Regions from separate parts of the Halopseudomonas oceani genome, predicted to be linked through region 2. Evidence: predicted binding sites of a transcription regulator. Region 2 holds the regulator's gene; the other holds the start of a gene.

Region 1 (5,409 bases), 120 kb from region 2:
CGTTGGCGCGGTCGATCCGCTCACTGACCTGCGACGTCGATGCCGGGAACATCTCGCTGCATGTGTTGAGTACCGGCGCGCGGCCGGATAACTCGATGCCAGCCTGGAGTCAATGTGAGCAGCAAGACTGGGTCGAAGCGCTAAACCGTTTGCTGGCAGAGCTGACCTGCGACTGGGTCATGTTGTTGCAGGCCGGCGATGAGCTGGTTTCCAGCGGGGTGCAGGTGGTGTCGCTGGAATTGTTGGCCAACCCCGACTGCCGTGCCATCTATGCGGATGCTTTGTGGCACCAGGAAGGTGATGACCTTGGTCCCCTTTTGCGTCCGGATTTCAACCTCGACTACTTGCTGAGTTTTCCTCGTGGCCTGATCGGTAACTGGTTGTTCCGACGCACCGAACTACTGGGGCTGGGAGGCTTCGCGCAAGATAGTGGCGAGGCCATGGAGCTGGATGTGGTGTTGCGCCTGATCAACCAGCAGGGAGTGAGCGGTTTTGGGCATGTTTCCGAGCCACTGGTGCTGAACTCAGCATCACTGCTTACAGACTCCGTAAAAGAGCGTGATGCCATCACCCGGCATCTGCGTGCGCGTGGCTATGACCAGGCTGCTGTTGTGGCGGTTCGGCCTGGGCAGTATCGGGTCGAATACGGACACAGCGAGCAGCCTTTAGTCTCCATCGTCATTATCGTACGAGACCAACTGGCGGCAGCCCAGCGCTGTGTCATGAGTGTGTTGGAGCATACTCAGTACCCCAGATATCAGATTCTGCTGGTGGATAACGCGAGCTCTGATCCGGCAACGCTGCAGTGGCTGCAGTCGGTTGAAGAGATGGCGAGTGATCAACTGCTGGTCCTGCGTTCAGCCACGGAGCTGTCCGACAGCGACCTATACAACCAGGCAGCCTTGAACGCCGAGGGTGACTATCTGTTGTTGTTACAGGCAGAGGCGGCGGTGCTGGAGGCCGGTTGGCTGGACGCGCTGCTCAATCATGGACTGCGGCCGGAGGTGGGCGCTGTAGGTGCCAAAGCGATTGATGCTGATGGCAAGGTAACCAGTGCCGGTCTTGTACTTGGGCTGCAGGGGCCCGCGGGCAGGGTGTTTGTCGGTGAGTCGGTCGATGCGCCCGGCTATATGCAGCGCCTGCAGGTTGACCTGAATCCAAGCGCGCTGGGTGCGGGCTGTGTGCTGGTCCGCAAGTCTGTCTACGTTGAGCTTGGTGGTCTTGACGCTGTCGAGTTTGATGGCCAGGCGGCGCTGCTGGATCTGTGCCTGCGGTTGACGGCAAACGGCCATCTGTTGGTCTGGACGCCGGCGGCTACGCTGTTGCTTGCGAGCACACCTGAGGCGTTGCCTACTGAGGTTGAGGACAAACTCTATCAACGTTGGCTGCCACGCTTGGCACGGGATCCTGCCTATAACGCGAATTTTTCCTTAGTAAGGAAGGGCGGCTTCAAGCTGACTGATACGCAGATTTCCTGGCGGCCGCTGGATATCTGGCGGCCCAGTCCAGTTGTGCTGGCGCACCCTGCCGACATCTTTGGTTGCGGGCACTATCGTGTGATTCAACCGTTCGGCGCGTTGTTGGCGGCCGGGCTGGTGGACGGTGCGCTTTCACAAGGGTTGATGCACCCTGCTGACCTTGAGCGATACAACCCGGATGTGATCATTTTGCAGCGCCAGATCGGTGACGAGCGTTTGGAAGCGATGCGGCGCATGAAAGCCTTCTCTCCAGCCTTTAAAGTGTATGAACTTGACGACTATCTACCCAATCTGCCGATGAAGAGTGTTCACCGGGCACATATGCCCAAGGACATCGTGCGCTCGCTCAAGCGCGGTCTTGCGCTGGTAGACCGGTTCGTTGTTTCCACCGAACCGTTGGCTGAGGCGCTGAGTGGTTATCACCCTGATATTCGCGTGGTCCCCAATCGGCTGGAGCCGCGCATTTGGGGCAACCTGCCGGAGTCTCTGCGGGGGCAGTCCGGAAAACCGCGCGTCGGCTGGGCTGGTGGCTCCAGTCATACTGGTGACCTTGAACTGATCATGGATGTTGTTCGTGATCTGGCAAGTGAGGTTGAGTGGGTGTTCTTTGGGATGTGTCCGGATGCGATCAGGCCCTATGTGCATGAATTTCATCCCGGTGTACGGATCGACGAGTATCCGCGTAAGCTGGCAAGCCTTAATCTGGACCTGGCATTGGCCCCGGTTGAAGAGAACCTGTTCAACGAGTGCAAGAGTAATCTGCGTCTGCTCGAATATGGCATCTGCGCGTACCCGGTCATCTGCTCGGACGTACGCTGTTACGCGGGTGATTTGCCGGTAACTCGAGTGAAGAACCGCTATCGCGACTGGATGGAGGCGATTCGCATGCACCTAGCCGACGCTGCCGCCTCAGCCAGCCAGGGCAGGGCCCTGCAGCAGGCGGTGCGTGCGCGCTGGATGCTGGACGAGCAGGGGCTCACCGCCTGGCAGCAGGGCTGGTTGCCCTGAACCGTTGGGCAGTGACGAACGGTCGCTAAAGGATTTCTGCCTGAGGTCGATACATGGATCGTGGCTGGCATGGTTGCCAGTCACGCTATAGCTGACTGGAAGAATTCGCCGATAAAAAATGAATTTCCTCCTAAAGCTTTCGGACAAGGTGTCGATAAAGTAATCGAATGCGAACTCAATGGGTGCCTGGGCAGGTCCGGCCCACGAGTCGCAAGCTCAGGCAAACATTTTCAGGTCCTTTGGAGGCAATACCATGGCCCTTACAGTCAACACAAACACAGCTTCTCTGAACGCTCAGCGCAACTTGGGATCTTCCTCCAACGCGCTGGCCACTTCTCTTGAGCGTCTGTCCTCCGGTTCGCGCATCAACAGCGCAAAAGATGATGCTGCCGGTCTGCAGATCTCCAACCGCCTGACCAGTCAGATTAATGGTCTGGGCGTCGCTGCGAAGAACGCCAACAGCGGTATCTCCATCGCACAAACTGCTGAAGGTGCTCTGCAAGAGTCCACCAACATTCTGCAGCGTATGCGTGACCTGGCTCTGCAATCAGCCAACGGCTCCAACGGTGAAACCGAGCGTGACGCTCTGAACGCTGAAGTGACCGAGCTGAAGAAAGAACTGGATCGTATCGCCAACACTACTGCGTTCGGTGGCAAGAAACTGTTTGATGGCAGCTTTGGTACCGAAACCTTCCAGGTTGGTAGCGCTGCCAACGAAGCGATCAGCATCAAGCTGGATGAAGTTAGCACCAAAGAGCTGAAGAGCGATTCGATCAGCTCCGGTTCGGTTGCTGCTCAGGCCGCCGCTAGTGCTTCTGGTGCTGTTGCAGTCACCTTTACCGTGGCATCCGGCAGCGCTGACGGCACTGATCGTGTCTTCACCATCAGCGCTGAATACGCGTCTGGCGCAACTGCAGCTGAACAGACCCAACTGCTGGCAACCGTGATCAACGATGCCAACATGGGTGTGGGTGCCTTCGTACAGGATGATGGCACTATCTCTGTGGTTACTGACGCCGATGTTGGTACTGCCAAGGGCGAGCTGTCCTTCGCGTTTGCGACTGGTGCGACCGTGGCGGCAGCAGAGACTGCAGCTGGTTCTGCCACTGACGTAGCGCTGTCCGACGTGACCACTAAAAATACTGTGAAAGATATCGACATCAGCGATGCGAAATCTGCTCAGGAAGCGGTCTACATCATCGACGAGGCGATTGCGTCCATCGACTCTCAGCGAGCTGACCTCGGTGCGATTCAGAACCGCTTCGAGTCGACCATCGCTAACTTGCAGAACGTGTCCGAGAACGCCTCTGCCGCTCGCGGCCGGATTCAGGACACTGACTACGCGGCTGAAACTGCAAACCTGACCAAGAACCAGATCCTGCAACAGGCAGGTACTGCGATCCTGGCCCAGGCCAACCAGCTGCCTCAGGCCGTTCTCAGCCTCTTGGGCTAAGAAACGATCCGGGGTAATATGCGGGGGGAGGGCTTCAGCCTTCTCCCCGCTTTGTCCGTTGCGAGGTAAGCACCATGGATATGGGTGTTATCAAACCGTTTGAAGTGACCCGTCCTGCCAGTCGCGCAGCTGCGGTGGAAGCGGGTACTGACGCAAGTCAGGTCAAGCAGATGGATGCTGCACAGAATCGTTCCTCCTCATCCGAACAGGTGGCAACCCAGACCCGCTCTGCGGTTGAGCAGTCACCCGAAGCCGAGCGCGAGAAGCTGCAGGCGGCAGTGTCGGATATTCAGGGTTTTGTCCAGTCGGTGCGCCGTGATATCAACTTCAACCTTGATGAAGACAGCGGCCGGGTGGTTATCAACGTCACCGAGGCAACCAGCGGCGATGTGATTCGCCAGATTCCCTCGGAGGAAGCGTTGCGGTTGGCCGAGAACCTGTCGGAAATTCGCAGCGTGTTGTTCGAAGCAGAGGCCTGACTCTGCTTGCCGGTTTGCTGGCACGTAACTTGCCTGATAGACCGGAACCTTCTTTTCGGCAGGCGATACGTCAAAAAACGGTCGCGAGGTAAGTACTATGGCTATTACTGGTATTGGCTCAGGTCTCGAAATCAACAAGATTGTCAGCGCTCTGGTGAGTGCGGATGGCGCGCCAAAGACGGCCCAGCTGTCTCGCCTTGAGAACGCAACAACCTCCAAGTTCACTGCGCTGGGTAGTTTTCGCAGTGCCTTGTCGACGTTTCAGTCGGTTCTGGAAAAGCTGAACAGCGCTGATCTCTACAATGCTCGCAGTGCAACCTCCGGTGACTCCAAGGTCTTCTCGGTAACGGCAGACTCGGCGGCTTCGGCAGGCAGCTATGACCTCCAGGTCTTTAATCTTGCCCAGACCAGCAAGGTGGCGCTGCGCGGGCAAGCCAACGCGACTGATCCGGTTGGTACCGGGACCCTGACGCTGTCTGCCGGCAGCACGTCAATTGATGTCGAAATTACCGAAGATAACAACAGTCTCTCGGGTATTCGTGATGCCATCAATGCGAAAAGCGCTGACAGCGGGATTACAGCGACGGTTGTGACTGACCCTAATGGCGCAGGTGGCTCCCGTTTGGTACTCAGTTCCAATACTGCGGGCACCGGTAACGACATCAGTGTTGCCGTGACAACCGATGGCAGTGACACCGGTGACCTTAGTGTGCTGGCGTATACGCCGCCTGCAACCACGGATTTTGAACCTACCCCGAGCGATCCGATGGATCCGTTGGGGCCGCGCGTTGTTTCCTACGCGCGAGATGCCAATCTGTCGATCGACGGCCTGGCGATCAGCAGTACCAGTAATACGATTTCTGATGCTATCGACGGCGTCAGCATTACGCTGAAGAAGGCTCAAAGCCAGGAAGATATTGATGCAGGCTCGACTATCAGCCTGTCGGTAGGGCTGGACAAATCAAGTGTCCGGACCTCGCTGGAGTCATTC
Region 2 (5,409 bases):
CGAACCTGGGCGAACATGCCGTTGACCGTATCCAGCGCCTGCAGCACAACATCCATCAACTCGGGGGAAACCGTTCGCTCACCCTTGCGCAGAATGTCGAACACGTTTTCAGCGATATGACAGCAGGCAACGAGGGCATCGAGCTGCAGAAAGCCAGCGCCGCCTTTTACGGTGTGAAAGCCGCGGAAGATGGCGTTAAGCAGATCCATGTCGTCAGGCCGGTTTTCCAGCTCGACCAACTGTTCGGACAACTGCTCGAGAATCTCGCCGGCCTCGACCAGAAAGTCCTGGAGAATCTCTTCATCCGCATCGAAACTCATGCACCCACTCCCCTCGGGCGTGTTATCGGAAGACTACGCACCACCACCACGGACTTGCGTCCAGGCACTGCGCCGTCATTCAACGTTGCTGCCAGGTTGCCACCTTGGGCAGTCAAACTGCCGACGCGCCTGATGCACGGCAGCTACAACTGACATCAGAATCCGAGACTGGACAGAAGGTCGTCGACCTCATCCTGACCGGAAACAACGTCTTCCCTTTTATCGGCATGAATTTGCGGACCTTCACCCCTGGAGGAGGATTTTTTTGCCTCTTCCGGCGTATCGCCATGGTTGATGCCGGTAATGCGGTCGACTTGCCCCGCCATACGGACCAGATTGACCAGACTCTCTTCGACATCGTGCACAAGCGTGATCACACGCTTGATGACCTGACCGGTCAGATCCTGATAATCCTGCGCCAGCAGGATGTCGTTCAGATTGATCGACAAATCCTTACTGGTACTTTCGGTGTGCTCAAGGAATTCGCCAACCCGGCGATAGAGATCACGGAATTCATCGGCCGCCATCTCGCGGCGCTGTAGCCGCTGCCAATCTGCCTTCAAGGCACTAGCCTGCTGCCCCAGATCACCGACCTTGGGCGCACTGACCTCAACCAGATCCATCGTGCGGTTGGCTGCCTTGTCGGTCAGCTGAACCACATAGTCGAGCCGGTCGGACGCATCGGAAATTTTGGACGAGTCGGTATCAGCCCCCAGCGCATGGGTGGTATCGATCTGAAAATTGACGATCGCGTTGTGCAGCGCCCGGGTCAGCTGTCCCACTTCGTGGTAGAGGCCGCGGTCACGCGCCTGGTTGATCGCATGAATGACCAGCAACGCTTCACCGAAGTTGCCGCTTTCGAGGTGACCAACCAGCTGGTGCGCATTGTCCTTCAGCGAATGTTCAAATTCCTGAGCAGTCGCCTGGCCGGGATCCTTACTCAAAGCCATAACCTGTACCCCGGTTGATTATTATTTAGCCTGAACTCGCTCAAAGATCTTTTCGATCTTTTCTTTCAATGCCTGCGCAGTGAAAGGCTTAACCACATAACCATTAACGCCTGCCTGCGCGGCTTCAATGATCTGGTCGCGCTTTGCCTCGGCCGTTACCATCAGCACCGGAAGGTGCTTGAGCCGTTCATCGGCACGCACCGCACGCAACAGGTCGATGCCGCTCATGCCGGGCATATTCCAGTCCGTCACCAGGAAATCGAAACTGCCACTCTGCAACATCGGCAGCGCAGTATTGCCGTCGTCGGCTTCGGCTGTGTTGGTAAACCCAAGGTCGCGCAACAGGTTCTTGATGATGCGCCTCATCGTCGAAAAATCATCAACGATGAGAATTTTCATGTTCTTGTCCAAGTCGACCTCCGTACAAACCAGGGAATGTGCAGGCCTGCACCCCAGAAACCCATCGCAAATAACCAAACAAGCCGTAAAAGAAGCTCTGATCAATCGACTGCCATCAGCAGACTGATCGGACGCGCCCTTCGTGTCACCATCCTGGCGACCGACACAACACTGCTAGTACCTGTCGAGCAATCCGAGCATTGTCCGGATGTTGACGACAAAATCAATCATTTCGCCAACTGACCAGCTTCGAACGCAGTCGGGCAGCACACTGACTGTGCAATTGACTGACCCGCGATTCACTGACGCCCAGTACGGCGCCAATTTCCTTGAGGTTAAGCTCCTCGTCGTAATAAAGCGACAGCAACAGCCGCTCACGCTCCGGCAAACTGTCGATAGCCTCAATCAAAGCCGCCCTGAAGCGCTCATCCTGCAGCCCCGAAAAAGGCTCTTCCCCGCCCTGCACATCGGCCGGCGCACCCGACTCCAGCAGGTCATCAAAGCTGAACAACTTGCTGCCGGCGGTGTCGCTGAGAATCGTATAGTACTCCTCGAGACTCATTTCCAACTCGGCAGCAATCTCGTGATCTTTAGCGTCACGCCCAAGTCGCGCCTCCACAGCACGCATCGCATCACTGACCATACGGGTATTGCGGTGAACCGAGCGCGGCGCCCAGTCCCCCTTGCGCACTTCATCAAGCATCGCACCGCGAATGCGAATACCGGCGTAGGTTTCAAAGCTGGCACCCTTGCCGAAATCAAATTTGCGGGAGGCTTCGAGCAGGCCGATCATGCCCGCCTGCATAAGATCTTCAACCTGAACGCTGGATGGCAAGCGCCCCAGCAAGTGATAGGCAATCCGCTTGACCAAAGGAGCATATTGCTCGACGAGACGATCCTGTTCTCCTGCTGAACTCTGTGCTCGTGTATACATGCTCAATCCGCCAGCCTGTGCTGTCATAGACCAGACCCTGTGGGCTGCACCAGACGCTCGACAAAAAACTCAAGGTGTCCGCGCGGGTTAGCCGGCAAAGGCCAGGCATCCACTTTCTGGGCAATCGCGCGAATCGCCAGTGAGGCTTTGCTGCGCGGGAACGCTTCGAATACCGCGCGCTGCTTCTGAACCGATTTGCGCACTGCTTCGTCATAGGGAACCGCACCGACATACTGCAGCGCGACGTCGAGAAAACGGTCTGTCACTTTGGTGAGCTTAGCAAAGACCATGCGACCTTCCTGCGGCGTGCCGACCATATTGGCCAATACGCGGAAACGAGTCATGCCGTAATCACGGTTGAGCAGCTTGATCAATGCATAGGCGTCGGTGATCGAGGTCGGCTCGTCACAGACGACCACCAGCGCTTCCTGGGCGGCGCGCACAAAGCTGACAACTGAATCACCGATACCTGCTGCGGTATCGACGATCAGTACATCGATATTGTCACCGATCTCGCTGAACGCCTGAATTAAACCGGCATGCTGCTGGTGACTGAGGCTGACCATGTTGGCCGCACCTGAAGCGGCAGGCACAATACGGATGCCGCCAGGGCCGGTGACCAGAACGTCGCGCAGGTCGCACTTGCCTTCCAGCACATCAGCCAGCGTGGCCTTGGGCTTGAGACCAAGCAGCACATCGACATTCGCCAAACCAAGGTCAGCGTCAAGCAGAACGACGCGTCGCCCCATTTCCGCCAGAGCAAGGCTGAGGTTCACCGACACGTTGGTCTTGCCGATGCCACCCTTACCACCGGTGACTGCGATTACCTGAACCGGATGTTTGCTGCCCATCTGCGCTGATTACCTTAATTCTGTGAAATTGCTTAACTTGCCCGCTGGGTATGCATCATACCGGCAAAAACGTCGGCCATGGTCTGATCTGCCGGAGCATCGTTGCCAGCCATGCTGACGGCACGACTGACCAGTTGGTGCCCAACAGCACGGCTGATATCGTCCGGTATGCGCTGGCCATCTGCCAGATAGGCTACCGGCAAACCCTGCTCCATCGCCAGCCCCAGCGACTCACCAAGCGTAGCTGCTTCATCAATTTTGGTGAGAATGCAGCCGGACAGCCCGCAAGCCTTGTAGGTGTGATAGGCAGCCTTCATTACCCGATGCTGACTGGTTGCGGCCAACACCAGCAGGTTGCGTACACGGTGGCCTTGACGAGCCAGCGTATCAAGCTGCCCGCGCAGATAGGGATCATTGGCCTGCAGGCCAGCGGTGTCGATCAGCACCAGTCGCTTGCCGGCAAAATCGGCCAGCACATCGTTGAGATCCTGCTTTTCGTCAACTACCTTGACCGGCACGTTGAGAATTCGCCCCAGGGTGCGGAGCTGCTCATGGGCACCGATACGGTAGGTGTCCATGGTCACCAGAGCAACGTGCTGGCTGCCGTGCTTAAGCACGTAGCGGGCAGCCAGCTTGCCGAGGGTCGTGGTCTTGCCAGCCCCGGTAGGGCCGACCAGCGCGATCACGCCGCCGGCATCGAGCGGCTCTTCGCGCAGCACCGGTACGCGGTGGGCCAGATAGGCCAGCAGCATACGCCAGGCCTGACGCGGCTCGGTCACGTCAGAAACCTGACGCAGCAAATCCTGACTGACCTCAGCTGGCAACCCCATCTGGGTCAGCCGTCGCCACAGGCCAGCCTGCTTCGGCTTATGCTGATTGAGCTGTCCCCAGGCCATCCCCCCCAGCTGCGACTCAAGCATCTCTCGCAGACCCGCAAGCTCGGCGCGCATCGCACTCAGGCCAGCGTCATCGCCAGACTGAGCCGGCGCCGCTTCAGCCGCTGCAGGCCGCGCGCTGGTTGCAGCCGGCTCAACCGGTTCCTGAATCAGACGATCCAGCAGGTCGCGGGCTTCTACCGACCCCTGACGCGCCGCGTGGCGCATGCTGTCACCAAACAGCTGGCGATTGACCAACGGCTGGTCGTGGGAAGCCATCTCGCCCACCTCCAGCTCGGCGCGGGCGGCAACAATGCGCTCCTGGGTCTTCTTCAATTCGGTATCCAGACCCGGTGTCGGCGTGGTCAGACGGGGCGCCTCGTAGTCCAGCGCAGCGGTCAGCTCGACGCCACCGGCAACCCGGCGATTGGCGATGATCGACGCATCAGCGCCCAGCTCATCGCGAACCAGCTTCATCGCCTGGCGCATGTCTGCGGCAAAGAAACGTTTGACTTTCATGGCTGACCTCGTCGCTTTTCTGGCACCGCCCGCTGGCGGCTGCTGTCATTCATTCAGAGTGCTGCAGTTCAGTTCTGGCCAACCGTCGCAATGATGGTGACCTGCTTGCTGTCCGGAATTTCCTGGTAGGACAGTACATGGGCGCCCGGGGCTGCGTAGCGGACAAACTTGGCCATCATCATTCGAATCGGCCCCGCCACCAGCAGCACTGCCGGCTTGCCCTGCACTTCCTGCCGCTGTACGGCATCGGACAGCGAGCGCTGCAACTTCTCAGCCATGCCAGGCTCCAGCAACATACCGTCGTCTGCGCCCTGACCGGCCTTCTGCATACTCTGTAGCAACATCTGTTCCAACCTTGGCTCCAGCGTGATCACAGGCAGCTGAGAGTCAAGCCCCACAATGCTTTGCACGATTGAGCGCGACAACGCGACCCGGACTGCGCCAATCAGTGCGCCGGTATCTTGACTCTTGTTCGAGTTGTTGGCGATGGCCTCGGCGATGGTCCGAATATCCCTGACCGGCACCTGTTCCTGCAGCAATCCCTGCAGCACCTTGAGCAGA

What was found. Region 2 encodes FliA, which starts transcription of late flagellar genes. Its sites were predicted from a motif close to CTAAAGTTTNNNNNNNNNNNGCCGNTAA; they were not measured.
Region 1: a site for FliA is predicted at 2,512-2,539, ahead of ACKPCU_RS15875 (flagellin). Genes of this name have one in related genera too.

Annotation. Positions count from the first base shown of each region.
Region 1 is NZ_OY781932.1:3,391,083-3,396,491, reverse strand. Features, by position in the region: gene ACKPCU_RS15880 (glycosyltransferase) at 1-2,486, shown strand, start outside; gene ACKPCU_RS15875 (flagellin) at 2,740-3,939, shown strand; gene ACKPCU_RS15870 (flagellar protein FlaG) at 4,014-4,418, shown strand; gene fliD (flagellar filament capping protein FliD) at 4,516-5,409, shown strand, end outside.
Region 2 is NZ_OY781932.1:3,275,371-3,280,779, forward strand. Features, by position in the region: gene ACKPCU_RS15270 (chemotaxis protein CheA) at 1-320, opposite strand, end outside; gene ACKPCU_RS15275 (protein phosphatase CheZ) at 476-1,270, opposite strand; gene ACKPCU_RS15280 (chemotaxis response regulator CheY) at 1,292-1,669, opposite strand; gene ACKPCU_RS15285 (RNA polymerase sigma factor FliA) at 1,893-2,630, opposite strand; gene fleN (flagellar synthesis regulator FleN) at 2,627-3,454, opposite strand; gene flhF (flagellar biosynthesis protein FlhF) at 3,487-4,848, opposite strand; gene flhA (flagellar biosynthesis protein FlhA) at 4,917-5,409, opposite strand, start outside.